4 regions of the Glaciimonas sp. CA11.2 genome follow, and region 2 is predicted to be linked to each of the others. Evidence: predicted binding sites of a transcription regulator. Region 2 holds the regulator's gene; each other region holds the start of a gene.
What was found. Region 2 encodes LexA, which represses DNA repair genes until DNA is damaged. Its sites were predicted from a motif close to ACTGTATNNNNATACAGT; they were not measured.
Positions count from the first base shown of each region.

Region 1: imuA (translesion DNA synthesis-associated protein ImuA) is a predicted target of LexA. The motif match lies at 2,274-2,291, and genes of this name have one in related genera.
Region 3: recA (recombinase RecA) is a predicted target of LexA. The motif match lies at 2,658-2,675, and genes of this name have one in related genera.
Region 4: ruvA (Holliday junction branch migration protein RuvA) is a predicted target of LexA. The motif match lies at 1,793-1,810, and genes of this name have one in related genera.

Region 1 covers NZ_JAVIWL010000001.1:4,937,935-4,942,152, forward strand. Annotated here, with positions in the region: gene RGU75_RS21335 (hypothetical protein) at 1-1,968, shown strand, start outside; gene imuA (translesion DNA synthesis-associated protein ImuA) at 2,386-3,264, shown strand; gene RGU75_RS21345 (DNA polymerase Y family protein) at 3,315-4,218, shown strand, end outside.
Region 2 covers NZ_JAVIWL010000001.1:4,204,315-4,208,532, reverse strand. Annotated here, with positions in the region: gene rpsR (30S ribosomal protein S18) at 1-162, opposite strand, end outside; gene priB (primosomal replication protein N) at 184-498, opposite strand; gene rpsF (30S ribosomal protein S6) at 551-943, opposite strand; gene lexA (transcriptional repressor LexA) at 1,219-1,893, shown strand; gene RGU75_RS18235 (RNA methyltransferase) at 2,113-2,892, opposite strand; gene RGU75_RS18230 (inositol monophosphatase family protein) at 3,225-4,028, shown strand.
Region 3 covers NZ_JAVIWL010000001.1:1,136,953-1,141,170, reverse strand. Annotated here, with positions in the region: gene RGU75_RS04865 (NAD-dependent epimerase/dehydratase family protein) at 1-200, opposite strand, end outside; gene kbl (glycine C-acetyltransferase) at 214-1,422, opposite strand; gene RGU75_RS04855 (XRE family transcriptional regulator) at 1,818-2,393, shown strand; gene recA (recombinase RecA) at 2,723-3,847, shown strand; gene recX (recombination regulator RecX) at 4,120-4,218, shown strand, end outside.
Region 4 covers NZ_JAVIWL010000001.1:1,005,191-1,009,408, forward strand. Annotated here, with positions in the region: gene ruvB (Holliday junction branch migration DNA helicase RuvB) at 1-1,039, opposite strand, end outside; gene ruvA (Holliday junction branch migration protein RuvA) at 1,169-1,747, opposite strand; rRNA gene rrf (5S ribosomal RNA) at 2,603-2,715, opposite strand; rRNA gene RGU75_RS04295 (23S ribosomal RNA) at 2,894-4,218, opposite strand, start outside.

The DNA.
Region 1 (4,218 bases), 730 kb from region 2:
GAACGTCGCGTTATGGGAGAAGGTATTCCAAACGACTTACGCCTTGATATGAAATATGACGGCGAAAACTGGCACGTAACAAATAATCATTTGATTACACCAGTCTCTGAGCTTCCTAAGACTATTACCTCTTTTGATGACGCAATAAAACAGGGGTTTAACTTACCAGAAGGTTGGTCAGCATCGACGATGTACGTTGATAATTTTAATGCCGATCAATTTATTTTCAGCTTTCAAGATGAGAGCGGCAACATCATATATCGCCATGGCCCGAACCAAAAAAATGCATTCGAAGAACTTTCTGCTGAGGCGTTTGAAGAAAAGCGATGCAGAGTGAGGCGAGCGCCACCTGGTACTTTGCAAGCAAGTTGTAGCATGATGGGCTTTAACATCACGCCCTTACCACGAGAGTCGGCACGGACTAAGGCAATCAATCATCTTGTTACGCTGGATATGAAAAACCTTCCTTTTTATGAGCGCTCGCTGCTTCGACTTGAAATGCTACGCGATGCTGAAAAAATTGAAAATGCGTTCCAAAAAATTCCCCAACTCGCACAAGATTTTCTCGCTTTAACCGCTCGCATGGTTAGCAAGCCGAAATTGACCGTGTCTGCCGCCAGCAAGGAGCTACGCACGTTAACATGGGGACGCGGCACTGTGCCAGCAAATAGGCTGCGGGATTTGACGCAGTTTTGGCAAGAAGTACACTTACAGCTAGAGCATGAATCCTCTGATCATTTGGGAGGGGCGGCCACTGCACTGAAAGATGTGTGCAAACTAGGCCTGCAACTCTGCCAGACACAACAGTCTTATGGCGAATTAGCAGACCTTTACGTTGATCAGGTAAAAGAGCTGAACCACTTAAATGATGATTACGAAACCAACTTCATCATGCCGCAACAAAAAATGACATCGCGGCTCTGGAAAACGGTATTTGGTCCCCCTCCAGCCTCAGTACTGACAGAGGCTGGAGGCTGGACATTTGCGGTGCGTGCCAAAGGCTTATCTGAAATAAGTGCTATTTATGGAGCGAAATTTGCCCACGATATTAGTGCTGCATACGCCAATAGCTACTCACTTGCCGGTCAGTTGACAGACTGGGCGAAGAACGACCCACAACCATTCTGGCAGCATGCTTCTGCTTTTTTTCACGTTGCTGAAGAAAGTTTGACAATGGCCTACAAAGATAATTTGGTACGAACAATATCAAAATTTGGCAGTTGCGCCGCTCCCTACAACATCAATAAGCTACGCATTATCTCGCCGTCAATCAGCCCGCAAGGAATACATTACCGATATAACCTGGAAAAACATATAGAAAGCGCACCTCAGGAGGCGTCGCTCTTTGCCAACACGATTTCAGCCTACACTTATGAAGGCGGCCCTGAGCGTGGCGAGCTTTATCTGACAACCACAACATTTTTATCACCAATCAACAACCCCAGTTCGTTGCAGGACACCTTACAACATGAGTTGTCACATTTGGCAATACCGGACGGTCACCAGGAATTTTATCTTACAGCAGACAGATCAAAATATGGGCACTACTCAGAAAACGGTCTGCGTCGGAACGCCGACGCCATACTCAGTTCACAGGCGGCATTTCTGGGATATGCGGGAACTCAACCACAAACAAAGCAGATTTTTTTAGCGCATTTCAAAACGGTATTGCCCGCTACCCTCAAGAATTATTTGCCCGAAGGTATTAAGAACGATCTCACTGATAAACGTTTTCAGGAGTTTGTCAAAAAAGTCTTCGAAGGACCACCCGATGAAAAAATTGCGGCATTTATGATGCCTGATCTATTTATCGCATGGCTTCAACATATGTCAATAGTATTACCTAAAGTAGGTGCTGAAAATACAAAATTGAGACATACGCGCGATGCTTCACCTAACAATATGAATGTCCAGGTCCAAAAATTTCTGGCACGTGAATTGTTTGAGGCGAGCAGTCATAAAAAGTAAAATTGGTGTAGATTTCATGGTATTTTTGCCTCATGTGCATGATGTAAGGAAGGTATGCGGTATCAAAAGCACATCGAGGTGAGTTGATATTCGTCAACCAAAGTACCGAAAACAATGCCACAAATGAATCGAAGCGAACTTGTCGCAAAGCCAACTCACCTAGGTTCCGCAATATGCGGAAAGAATCACCCCGCTAACGCTATCGATCTACAGACAAAATAAAGCCAATATTTAGCAAAATTCAGCATCAAAGTGGGCTCATAACAAAATTAGCTAATGAATTATTGAAGAGCCATTGAAAAAGTACTGTATATTTATACAGTACAATAGAAATTATCTTTTCCTCGTCTATTCAAATAATCTGTTAATTAAGTCAGTTAGCAAAAATGCTATCCGACTAAACAATTGAGCTAAATTATGTCCGCCACTCCACATATTATTGCGCCTCCTGCCGCTCGCTCCAGCAGCATATCCGTTGCTGCACAGTCGCTAGTTGAATCGCTCCCGCATGCGTTGTGGCGCGGCAATCAAATGTCATCTTATCGCGGCGCCGTCATGACATCTGGTCATGACGCTCTGGATCAAGAACTCCCCAATCGCGGATGGCCCCATTCGGCATTAATAGAGCTTTTGTTGCAGCAAGCTGGAAGTGGTGAAATGCATTTATTGCAACCTGCCTTAACCATGCTCACGCAAGAGAATCGAAGGATCGTCCTTTTGCACCCCCCCCATTTACCCCAAATAGCAGCGTGGAGCGGCTGGGGTCTGCCTGTGCATCAATTGCTATGGATAAAGACCGCCGGAAGCGCTGATGCACTTTGGTCAGCTGAGCAGATTTTACGCAATGGTAGTTGTGGTGCTCTGGTTTTCTGGCAATCTCATATCCGTACCGATGCGCTACGACGCTTGCACCTCGCAGCACAAGCCAGCAACACCATGTTGTGGATGGTCCGACCTTTGAGCGCGGCCCATGAGTCGTCACCTGCGCCGTTAAGACTGTTGCTCCGCCCTGCACATAACGGTATCGAAGTACAACTACTCAAGCGTCGCGGACCGCAACATATTGAACCGCTTTACCTGACTTGGGCCAATAGCGAAGCATCGGATGCAGTGGAAGAAACATCAAATCCATTAATACATTCAGTCAGCACAAATATTACGGACACAAAAATACTCTCAAGAATCAACATTAAGACAACTCAGTCCATGAAGAAGAACCAAGGGCATAACCAGGAACTCGCACTAGAAACACAAATCCAGTCTGTGGAATTGCCAGCACCGCATAACCAATATTGACGCGAATTGACTCGAACTGACGCGTACAGCCACTTTTTAGGAGGCCAATAATGATGCCTTTGTGGATTGGTGTACATCTTCCTTTATTACCGCTTGAAACCTGCCGCCCGCGCTGGTCTGCACCAGGCATGATGGCGGTAATGGATCACGATCAGGTATTGACGATGACAACCGATGCTGCCGCCAGCGGTGTGCGCAGCGGAATGCGGCGCGGCGGCGTGCTGGCAATCGCTCCCCAAACTACCCTTTATGAACGGGATTTAGTCAAGGAGCAAAGTGCAATGGATGCGATAGCGCTGACATTGTTGCAATACACACCGGAAGTCACACATGCCGAAGAAGCCAGCTTACTGCTTAACATCAGCGCCAGCCTGAGCGCTTTCGGCGGTCGCTTAGTACTCTGTCGTCGTGTGCGTGCAAGCATTGATGCGCTCGGCTTTACCGCACAAATCAGCATGGCGCCAACCGCACAAGGAGCGTGGTGTTTAGCGCGTTATGTACCGCGTTCCGGTCTACCCAAACAACGTCGCAGCGTCCGAATGGATACCGCACTGCGCTACATCCAGGCATTACCATTTTCTGTATTGCCGGCAACACATCCTTATCAAGAGTGGCTGGAAGGAATCGGCTGTCGCACCATTGCTGATCTTCGCAGATTACCGCGCGCGGGATTGCTGCGACGTAGCGACAAACGGATACTGGAAACGCTCGATTGTGCGTATGGCGTCGCACCGGAAATGTTTGAATGGGTGCAAGCCCCGAAAGAATTCTCAGCCTATCTGGAATTACCAGATCGGATAGAACATGCCGAATCGGTCTTGTTCGGCGCACGTCACTTAATCCAGCAAATGATCGGCTGGCTGGCGGCACAACAGTTGGCGATCTCTGGTTTTGTTCTTTCAATGGAACATGAACGCGGGCGTCAGGCAATTGCACCAAGCACTTTGGAAATAA
Region 2 (4,218 bases):
ATTTTCCTGAACAAAATCTTTCAACGTATCGACGTCTTTGTAATCAACGCTAGCAACGTGTGCTGCTGTGAAACGACAAAACTTTTTACGCTTGAACAGCGGGTTTTGTTGTTGACGCTTGTTTTTCAGTTTGCTTTTATCGAACTTTTTACCGAATGCCATTTGAGGCTCCTGTATAAATAATTAGGCCGCAGTTTCAGCTGCAGCAAATTCAGTGATGTGAAATACCAGACTTTTACCGTTGCGACTCTTGCGTGCCAAAAATCCTGTGAACCAGTACTGACCACCCAATACCGTCTGATTGAATCGCCCCGATATCTCGCCTATGGCAAGAGCGGCAATTTCGAACTCAACCTGACGTTGGATACCCGCTTCATGTGGTGACGAACGACTCAGCAATATTGCTGAAACGATCGGGATACCCGCTGGCGTATAACGCAATACTTCGCGCTCTGCGATTTCGGCAACCAATTGAAGCGCGTTGTTGAGTTGATTCACTCCGGTCTATTTGGAAAATGGTGACGCAATGAATGCAAGTTAATCGGCAAAATTAGGCGGCTGCCGGGGCTGATGCTGGCGCAGCTGGTGCTTCAGTACGATGGCTTTTAGCAGCATCTTCCTTTTGCACAGCCTTCATCATTGGCGATGGGCCAGTTTCAGCTTTTTTCAGCTTGACCGTCAGGTGACGCAAAACAGCATCATTGAACTTAAAGCCAGTTTCGATTTCGGTCAGTGTTTCGCTGTCGCATTCGATGTTCAAGCAAACATAGTGTGCTTTTGCCAATTTTTGGATCAGGTAAGCCAATTGACGGCGACCCCAATCTTCAACGCGATGAACGATACCGCCACGTGTAGTGACAATACCCTTATAGCGTTCGATCATTGCAGGCACTTGCTCGCTTTGATCCGGATGGACGATAAACACGATTTCATAATGACGCATGTAAGCTCCTTTTTGGACTGTTGAAAATAGCCCACCCCGGCGTCAAGACGAGTGTGGGAAGAGGAAAGTCGATAACTATACAGTGAAATCCTTCAAAACTCAATGCTCAATACACATGATCGTCATACAGACAAATAGATTGTCAAATTTACTTGCATTCAACTGAATACTGTACAAAAATACAGACTGTTTATATACACAGTTCGCCGGTGGCATAAATCGCAGCATGAACGCCATATTCTCGCACCAGCCCTTATTCGACAACCGCTATCAATATGATCAAATTAACTGCACGCCAACAACAAATACTTGATCTCATCAGGGATGCTATTGAGAACACGGGTTTCCCTCCGACTCGCGCTGAAATCGCATCCGAGTTAGGATTTCGCTCAGCCAATGCAGCTGAAGAGCATTTGCAGGCGCTTGCACGCAAAGGCGCCATCGAAATTTCGCCGGGGACGTCTCGCGGAATACGGCTTCTTGCAAAAGGCCCTAGCCCGACTAGTAAGCGCAATAATGATGACATCGGGCAGCAATTTACCTTACCCCATCCTGCATTAATGCAACTCAATCTTCCATTGGTGGGACGCGTGGCTGCCGGATCACCAATCCTGGCACAGGAACACGTTCAGGCACGATACAACATTGATCCTACCTTTTTTAGCGATAAACCGGATTACTTGCTGAAGGTACGCGGCATGTCTATGCGTGATGCCGGTATTCTTGATGGGGATCTACTAGCTGTCAAAAAAACGGAATCAGCGAGAAACGGTCAAATAGTCGTAGCACGACTGGGCGATGACGTCACCGTCAAGCGATACAAAAAAACTGGCTCTTCGATACAACTACTACCAGAAAATCCAGAATTTGAACCGATCATTGTCAGCGAAGATCAAGATGACTTTGCGTTAGAAGGCTTAGTGGTGGGATTAATGCGGAACTGGGGCTAATCCTTAAAAATGCAATTATCGGCTCGATCAGAGCTGATAATTGCAAGCGTATCAAGGCGCACTTTTTAATGAAGACGTAAGCTAATTAACCTAAATAGCGCATTTGAAAGCCCCTCTCAGGATGAAAAGCGGCATCTCTTAGCGTTAATCAAAACTACTCAAAAATTCCTTAATTACTTTTGAAGCAATAATTTTTAACACCCGGAAAAAATTTCTCCATCAATCAAGACGCCGCCGCTTAGTCAAAATCTGATTAGCGATACCGCGCAAAATATTCACCTCTTCAGTTTCCAACCCTGCGCGTGCAAACAAACGCTTCAGGCGTGGCATCAATTTTTTCGGATGTGCCGGATCGAGAAAATCGATTTCAATCAGTGCTTTTTCCAAATGGGCAAACATACCTTCAATCTCAATCAGATTAGCGGTATCGCCGTGAAATCCGATCTCGTCACTTGACTCACTCTCGCCAGGCGGTTGTTCAGCGCTAGCCGCGACCCGAAACTCATAAGCTAATACTTGCACCGCTTGCGATAAATTTAAGGAGGAATAATCGGGATTCGCCGGAATGTTAATTAATACATTACATTTCTCGACGATTTCATTCGGCAAACCATAGCGCTCGCTTCCAAATAATATTGCCCCAGTCAGGGTTTTATCTGTCGCTAGTTGCTCCGCCACCGCTCTTGGTGCCATCACAGGTGGAGAAAACTCGCGGAGGCGCGCACTTAGCGCAGCTGCATAATTGCACCCGATCAAGGCCTGTTCGACAGTCTCGACGATTCTGGCTGACGATAGAATATCTTGCGCACCGCTTGCTAATGCAATTGCCTCATCACGCTGTAAAACGTCCGGATAGCGGGGATTCACCAGGACCAGCTCGGAAAATCCCATTGTTTTAATAGCACGTGCAGCTGCGCCAACATTGCCGGGACTACTGGTATCAACCAGTACAAAGCGTAGGCGATTGAAAAGAGACGTGTTGGTTTTTGTCAGGTTCATTTAAAATAGCGTCATTCGCAGGTTAATTTTCAGGAAACGCTGATGTTTAGTGTCTTGGAGTATTAGCCGGGAGCCTGTCGGTCTGACCGGATCAAAGTGAAAAATGCACTGAACGAGGACAGATTTTGCCAGATTCGCAGCACCGATAGCCAGCTATTGGTCGAGAAACTGATGAAACATGACCTGACCAGATCATTTTTCAGCCGATTCCGCATAGCCCGTCAGGCCCTTGTTACCGTCAAGACGGCCTGCATCGCTCATTATTAATAATATAGGTTGGTTCTGTTCCCATTAGGCACAGTGCCGCCATTTTAACGGAACCGAATCCAGATATGCATCCTATGCTCAATACGGCCATCAAGGCCGCCCGTCGTGGTGCCGCAGTCATTTCGCGCGCCTCCTTCGATCTCGACCTGCTTCAGGTAGAAAAAAAAGCACATAACGATTTTGTCACTGAAGTTGATAAAAATGCCGAAGCGGCAATTATTGACATTTTGAAGAACGCCTATCCAGACCACGCCATATTGGCCGAAGAGTCCGGTGCGTCCGACAATCTACATGACGAAAACGAAAACGTCTGGATTATCGATCCAATCGATGGCACTACCAACTTCATCCATGGCTTTCCACAATACTGCGTGTCGATTGCGTTACAGCATCGTGGACAAATTACCCAAGCCGTCATCTATGACCCAACTCGTAATGATTTATTTACCGCTAGCAAGGGCGCTGGCGCTTACTTAAATGAAAAACGTATCCGTGTCAGCAAACGCACTCGCATTGCAGATGGCTTGATTGGAACCGGCTTTCCTTTCCGCGAGACCGAAGGGCCGGTCATGGACGAGTACATGAAAATGTTCCGCGTAATGACACAAAACTGCGCTGGTCTGCGCCGCCCCGGCTCGGCTGCGCTCGATCTGGCATACGTTGCAGCGGGTCGCCTGGATGGTTTTTTTGAAAAAGGTTTAAAACCGTGGGACATCGCGGCTGGTACTTTGCTGATTACGGAATCTGGCGGTATCGTCGGTAACTTTGTTGGGGATTCTGATTACCTCTACAAAGGCGACGTATTGGCTGGCAACCCTAAAATATTCGCACAATTGGTTAGTTTATTATCGCCATACGCAAAAAAGTAGAAAAAAACTGAATGGCATCCTATCCTAAAGATGAGGCCAGAATGTCACAAGGGAATAGGTTCAGGGATATCACTAAAGTGGCGTGATTTGAACCAACTGATCGACTCAAATGATCGACGCCTCTGACGGCATCATATGTTTTTATATGATGCCGTTTTCACATCAAAAGCGCCAAATGTTTTGTGATATT
Region 3 (4,218 bases), 3.1 Mb from region 2:
GTAATCTCATAACGGTTGATGACTTCTGCAAGCAGATTGCTATTGAGTACGTCGAGACGCTCGTAGCAAGCCGCGCCATACGAACTGGAAGGGCTGATATCGGCCGCGATGATATTGGCGGCACCATGTTTTTCTACGAGCGCATCCACTAACTCGCTGCCAATTTGACCGTTAGCACCAATGACCAGAATCTTTTCCATTTTGTTTTCCGTCTTAATGTTTCAAGAGGCCGAGCTCATGGCCGACTTGCGCAAATGCTGCTAATGCCAGATCGAGTTGTTGCGTGCTGTGGGCGGCCGACATTTGTACGCGCACCCGCGCCTGGCCCATTGGTACGACCGGATAGAAAAAGCCGGTAACCAGAATGCCCAATGCATACAAGCGTTGCGCAAATTGTTGGGCTATCGGCGCATCGAATAGCATCACCGGCACAATCGGATGCGTACCCGGTTTGATGGTGAAGCCCAACTGAGTGATTTCGCGCCGGAAATGCTCCGTGTTTGCCTGCAAACGATCACGTAACTCGGTCGAGTTTGAAAGCATATTTAATACCGTCAACGAGGTCCCTGCTATGGATGGTGCCAACGTGTTGGAAAACAAATAGGGGCGAGATTTTTGCCGCAATGTTTCAATCACTTCACGCCGTGCAGCGGTAAAACCACCCATTGCACCGCCGAGTGCTTTACCGAGCGTTCCGGTGATGATATCTATCCGACCCATCACATGATGATGCTCGTGCGTACCGCGTCCGGTCGAACCCATGAAGCCCGACGCGTGGCATTCATCGATCATCACCAGTGCGCCGTATTTGTCAGCCAGATCGCAGATTTTGTCGAGCTGTGCAATCGTGCCATCCATCGAAAATACACCGTCAGTGACAATGACCTTATGACGCTTGTCGCCAGCCGCCTGCAACTGAATTTCGAGATCGGTCATGTCGTTATGGGTGTACCGAAAACGCGCGGCCTTGCACAGACGAATGCCATCAATGATTGATGCGTGATTCAGTGTGTCTGAGATGATCGCGTCTTGCTCGTCAAATAATGGCTCGAACAAGCCGCCGTTGGCATCAAATGCCGCCGCGTACAAGATCGTGTCTTCCATCCCGAGGAATCTAGACAAGGCTTGCTCCAATTGCTTGTGCACGGTTTGCGTGCCGCAAATAAAGCGTACCGAGGATAAACCGTAACCATATTGCTTGGTGGCATCAATCGACGCCTGAACCAATTTTTCTTCGCCGGAGAGGCCGAGATAATTGTTCGCACAAAGATTGATTAGAGTGCGGCCGTCGTCGCAGACAACTTCGGCGCCCTGACGCGAATTGATAACGCGTTCCGGCTTATAAAGTCCTTGCTCGCGCAGAGCGTTCAGGTTGGTGTCGAGACTGGCGAAGAAGCTTGCTTTTGAGGATGTCGGCGTCATTTCAATTCCTTGTCGTTTTTTATGCAGACGGTTTTAATACCCACGGTTTTAATGTTCACTATCTATCTTAAAACTTGTACGGCGATCGTGTGCATTTTCGTATTGTGAGCGGTTGCCCAAGGCCAAATGACGGCCCCATTTATCGTTTTGAGTCTTATGTCTTTTGTCAATTTTGTAACCATAAATGTGGCTGTAAAATCCGGTAGCGGAACGCTTTAGCAAACGGCGTCGGCCTACGCTTAACACCTAGTGGGGTATTGGGACCTATTTGATCTATTATCGACTGTTGCATCTGTTACTATGAAGTTCAATATAAAGATATGAATCCACTATATCGAACAAATATTCAATATAGTGGATATTAACGACTGCCATTAAACATAGCAAGTAAATTTATGCATTCACCTATTGCTCACAACACACCACCCGAAGTCGGCGCGACGCTTCAACGGCTACGGCTTAAGCGCGGTCTGACGCTTGACGATTTGTCGCGTGCGGCCGGCGTGTCTAAATCCATGCTGTCGCAAATTGAACGTGAAAAAGCGAATCCGACCATAGCGGTGACATGGCGATTGGCCAACGCTTTAGGTATTGGTATAGAAGAATTGCTCGCTACCGAAACGTCGGAACGGGAAGCTATTCACATCATGGAACCGCACGAAACGCCTACTTTGCCTGGTCTTCACGCTGGTTACGTCCTGCGCATTCTCGGGCCGATGGAATTGGCCGGCAAATATGAATGGTACGAATTGACGTTGGCACCGGAAGGGGCATTAGTTTCCACACCGCACGATCCTGGCACGATGGAGCATTTAACGTTGTTGAATGGTGGTGTCGAGGTCGTCGTGGATGGCGTGAAGAAAAAGCTGAAAATTGGTGGCACTGCACGCTACCCCGCCGACAAAAATCATGTGATACGTAACACAGGAAAAACCGAGGCGAGAGCTCTATTGGTAGTGATTCACCGATAAATCCAGAGGGCTTACGCAAATCGCCCAAGCGGCGTTTTGCTCTCCTGGCCGCGTTTTGCTTTCCTTGCCGCTGCTAGCCCCGGTACTGGCGTACTGTCTGCGTCGGCAGGGTTGGCAAGCCCGTTGCTAGGACGGTTAGTTTGTATCCTCTTGCATCAAGATTTCAACCAAAATTCCACACGGGTTTACAATGCGGGTAAAGAAAGTGGTTGCAGCTGGTTTGCAACATTATCTAACTTTAAGTTTACAACGCTTGCAATTCGCACTGTTTTTTTATACAGTACTGTCTATTAATACAGTCTTACACCCCTTTTGCCGAAAGAAAATCCATGGACGATAAAAAATCCGCAGCAAATCCTGATAAAAGCAAGGCACTTGCCGCAGCATTGGCACAAATCGAAAAGCAATTCGGCAAGGGTTCGATCATGCGCATGGAAGATGGTGCCGTGGTCGAAGAGGTCCAGGTCGTTTCCACTGGTTCATTAGGTCTTGATATTGCGCTAGGCGTTGGCGGATTGCCGCGCGGTCGTGTGGTCGAAATCTATGGCCCTGAATCATCCGGTAAAACCACGCTGACCCTGCAAACCATTGCTGAAATGCAAAAGCTGGGCGGCACCTGTGCGTTTATTGATGCAGAACATGCGCTTGACGTCGGTTACGCTCAAAAGCTTGGGATCAATCTGGCAGACCTGCTGATTTCACAACCGGATACTGGTGAACAGGCGCTTGAAATTACCGATGCGCTGGTCCGTTCCGGCGGTGTAGATCTGATTGTTATCGATTCCGTTGCCGCATTGACGCCACGCGCCGAAATCGAAGGCGACATGGGCGATTCCTTGCCGGGCTTGCAAGCGCGTCTGATGTCACAAGCATTGCGTAAATTGACTGGCAGCATTAATCGCACGAATACACTGGTGATTTTTATTAACCAGATTCGGATGAAGATTGGTGTCATGTTTGGTAATCCGGAAACAACAACCGGCGGTAACGCACTGAAGTTTTACGCTTCGGTCCGCCTGGATATTCGTCGTACTGGCTCAATTAAATCAGGCGACGAAGTGATCGGTAACGAAACACGTGTAAAAGTTGTGAAGAACAAAATCGCACCACCGTTTAAGGAAGCGCATTTCGACATTCTGTACGGTACAGGTACTTCGCGTGAAGGCGAAATTCTGGATCTTGGATCGGATGCCAAAATCGTTGAAAAATCAGGTGCCTGGTACAGTTATAACGGCGAGCGTATTGGTCAAGGTAAAGACAACGCCCGTAACTACCTGAAAGAGCGTCCAGAACTGGCACGTGAAATCGAAAACAAAGTACGTGCATCACTAGGCGTACCATTACTAGAGGGCGCAGTGTCGACAGAAACCGACAAAGCCGCTGAGAAAGCAGCAAAAGCCGCTGAAAAAGCAGCAGCCAAAGAAGCCGCAGCGTTAGCCGCAAAAGTAGAGTAATCAAAGAAAAGTGAATCGGTCGGGTGGCGCATGGCTCCTCGTCCGATTTTTATTTTGTTCTTGATGAGTGCAAAATAAGTGTGATGAGTGTTAAGTGAGGTTATAGCTTTCTCCTGACTCCTTATGTGCTTTTAAGATTGCGTTTTAAACAAGGTTGCGACGCTGCAAACTTAATGTGCTGTCGTAAAAGCGAACCCAACGTTTTGTAACGTTTTGTTTTTGGGAAATATTTTTTAATAAGGCGGGCCGTGTTACCTGACCCGCATCCAGTAATGGCAAAACCAACAGTCAGTCTGAAGGGCAGGGCGCTTCGTTACTTATCGATGCGTGAGCATAGCCGTATCGAGTTAAAGCGTAAGTTATCGCGTTAC
Region 4 (4,218 bases), 3.2 Mb from region 2:
CGCCGTTGGGACCGGTCTGCGGCGCACTAACACCAAAGTGCGCATAGGCAGCAGGAGTCGCGATCCTACCTCGCGGCGTCCGCTGCAAGAAGCCTTGCTGTATCAAATAGGGCTCCAGCACGTCTTCAATAGTGTCACGCTCTTCGCCTATTGCTGCGGCCAAATTATCAAGACCAACCGGGCCACCACCAAATTTAAAGAGCACAGCTTCGAGCAATTTACGATCCATTACATCGAATCCGACTGGATCAACATCTAGCATAACTAACGCGGCATCGGCGATGGCTTTAGTTATTTCACCATTTCCCTTTACCTCGGCATAGTCTCGAACACGTCTTAAAAGTCGATTGGCGATACGTGGCGTACCACGGCTGCGCTTAGCAATTTCAAACGCGCCATCCCCGACTATTGGCGCGTTGAGTAAAGCCGAACTGCGCGTAACAATTCTGGTTAATTCTTCCGGCGTATAAAATTCCAATCTGGCAACGATGCCAAAACGATCCCGCAGCGGATTTGTTAACATTCCCGCACGAGTCGTCGCACCAACCAACGTAAAAGGTTGCAAGTCGAGCCGGACGGAGCGTGCGGCTGGACCTTCTCCGATCATAATATCTATTTGATAATCCTCAAGAGCAGGATAAAGAATTTCCTCTACGACCGGTGAAAGCCGATGAATTTCGTCAATAAAAAGAACATCATTTGCTTCGAGATTCGTCAATAACGCAGCTAAATCTCCCGCTCGCTCAAGGACCGGACCTGATGTTTGGCGTAAATTAACACCCATTTCACGGGCGATGATGTGGGCTAGAGTAGTTTTTCCCAGCCCTGGAGGTCCAAACAGCAAGGTATGATCCAATGCCTCTTTACGTTGGCGAGCAGCAGTAATAAAAATTTCCAACTGCTCACGAATTTTTTGCTGCCCTACATATTCATCTAAATGCTTTGGTCGCAGCGCACGTTCAATTGCCTCTTCGTTTGGAGAGGCCGGAGTGGCCGCGATAATTCGCTGCTCGGTAAAGTCGTCGGTTTGAATGCTCATGATCGAATTGTAGCCGGACTGAAAGGTTTAGATGTCGTAGTTTAGATAAGCTTGCTACGGCCATATCTGAATGAGGGAAAATTTGATACTCATCGGCTTATTGCGAAAATTAGCATTAATAAAATAACATTACAATTTGGATAACGCCTTCAGTGCCAATTTAATACCGTCGGATACTGTAATGTCCTCTGGTATTTGCTTTAAAGCTAGCGATGCCTCTTTATCGGAATAACCTAACGCAACCAACGCATTCAAAATATCACCCGTCACAACGTTAACGGGGTGTCCTCCGACCGCGCCAATATCAGCACCTAGTTTTCCTTTTAACTCCAGCAATAAACGTTCTGCAGTTTTTTTGCCAATGCCAGGAACCTTGGTCAAGCGTCCCGCCTCTTGCAACGTGATCGCCTGTGCTAAGTCGTGAACTGACATTCCAGACAAAATTGAGAGCGCCATACGCGCACCTACTCCACTAATTTTGATTAGTTGTTTAAAAACGTTGCGCTCTTCCGCGGTGCCGAATCCAAACAGTACATGCGCATCTTCTCGTATGGCCAAATGTGTCAATAAGACGACCCTTTCTCCAATTGCGGGAAGATTGTAAAAGGTGCTCATGGGTACTCCTACTTCATAGCCGACGCCATTGCAATCAACTATTAATTGCGGCGGATTTTTCTCAAGTAAAATCCCGGAGAGACGACCTATCATCTTAGTAGCACCTTAGTCTTAATTTATACGAAATCATACAGGACAACTGGTTAAAAACCCAGTAGTTGTCTGTTTGTTGTTTTGCTTAGTAGCGTATTTTGGATATAGATATTCTAGGCATTGCTATTTAACTGGATGACGTCATTGCTCATGCGGTTCACACGTTGGCGAAAATATGCTGTCTCTTAATGCTCTCGTAAATTTTTTTTACATAAACGATGCCTCCACAGGATCGTCGGGCGCTAAGTAACTTATAAGGCATTATTATCAGGGTAGATTATTGTGCGCAAAGTTGTCTTTCGGGATTTCCAAGAAAAATGCATGACAATTTCGCGATGTTAACTTACAAATCAAACCAGAATGACGAGACATTGATCGATTGGGTTTAAAGAATGATCGTAAAGTAAAGTTTGGTGAAGGCAGGCTTGATCAAAGGGCGGTGACAGATATCTTTCCAAACACGGCGGGAGGCAATTATTTTGGTGTAGTGGGATGTGACTTAATGGCTTATGGCCCAGTGATTACCGGTTGGTGGCTATAGTTTTTATAAAAAAATCGTTACCACTATAAATAGGACGAGATTGCTTACCTAAGTATCTCAAGATTGGGAGAGCGTGGCGAAATGTGAGGCTGTAGGGTTGAGTTTGACTGTTGGCACTGAGGGAATTTGTCTTGCAGACTACATCTTATCGGCGCGCGGGGTGATGATGCGTAGTTAATGTTGGTGTGTGTTGGTGTGTGTTGGTGTGTGTTGGTTGGGTGTTGGGTGTTGGGTGTTGGGTGTTGTCATTGCATAAATCGTTTCTGCAAAGCAAAAACCCTCCCCGATTACTCGGGGAGGGTTTTCTAATAAGAGCCTGACGATGACCTACTTTCACACTGGTTGCAGCACTATCATCGGCGCAAAGTCGTTTCACGGTCCTGTTCGGGATGGGAAGGGGTGGTACCAACTCGCTATGGTCATCAGGCATAAACTGTAGTGTCGTGTGTTCCCAATGGGGCAACAAACAACGCAATCTAGAAGAAGTAAAGTTTTGTATTACTGCAGTGCAGTGACAAGGGTGTGTCACCGCACTGCTGGGTATGATTGCACTTTTCAGGCAAACACATATCTCATTAGCTTAATCTATAACCTGCTAAGGTTATAGGGACAAGCCTCACGGGCAATTAGTACTGGTTAGCTTAACGTATTACTACGCTTCCACACCCAGCCTATCAACGTCCTGGTCTCGAACGACCCTTTAGGGGAATCTAGTTCCCGGGAAATATCATCTCAAGGCAAGTTTCCCGCTTAGATGCTTTCAGCGGTTATCTCTTCCGAACTTAGCTACCCGGCAATGCCACTGGCGTGACAACCGGTACACCAGAGGTTCGTCCACTCCGGTCCTCTCGTACTAGGAGCAGCCCCCTTCAAATTTCCAACGCCCACGGCAGATAGGGACCAAACTGTCTCACGACGTTTTAAACCCAGCTCACGTACCACTTTAAATGGCGAACAGCCATACCCTTGGGACCGGCTACAGCCCCAGGATGTGATGAGCCGACATCGAGGTGCCAAACTCCCCCGTCGATATGAACTCTTGGGAGGAATCAGCCTGTTATCCCCAGAGTACCTTTTATCCGTTGAGCGATGGCCCTTCCATACAGAACCACCGGATCACTATGTCCTACTTTCGTACCTGCTCGACTTGTCAGTCTCGCAGTTAAGCACGCTTATGCCATTGCACTAACAGCACGATGTCCGACCGTACCTAGCGTACCTTCGAACTCCTCCGTTACACTTTGGGAGGAGACCGCCCCAGTCAAACTGCCTACCATGCACTGTCCCCGATCCGGATAACGGACCAAGGTTAGAATCTCAAACAAACCAGGGTGGTATTTCAAGGTTGGCTCCACGCAAACTAGCGTTCACGCTTCAAAGCCTCCCACCTATCCTACACAGATTGGTTCAAAATTCAATGCAAAGCTACAGTAAAGGTTCATGGGGTCTTTCCGTCTAGCCGCGGGTAGATTGCATCATCACAAACATTTCAACTTCGCTGAGTCTCGGGAGGAGACAGTGTGGCCATCGTTACTCCATTCGTGCAGGTCGGAACTTACCCGACAAGGAATTTCGCTACCTTAGGACCGTTATAGTTACGGCCGCCGTTTACTGGGACTTCAATCAAGAGCTTGCACCCCATCATTTAATCTTCCAGCACCGGGCAGGAGTCACACCATATACGTCCACTTTCGTGTTTGCATAGTGCTGTGTTTTTATTAAACAGTCGCAGCCACCTTTTTATTGCAGCCCTTTCACCCTTCTGGCGCGAGCCAGTCAAGCTACCGGGGCGTACCTTATCCCGAAGTTACGGTACAAATTTGCCGAGTTCCTTCTCCCGAGTTCTCTCAAGCGCCTTAGAATACTCATCTCGCCCACCTGTGTCGGTTTGCGGTACGGTCTCGTGTGACTGAAGCTTAGAGGCTTTTCT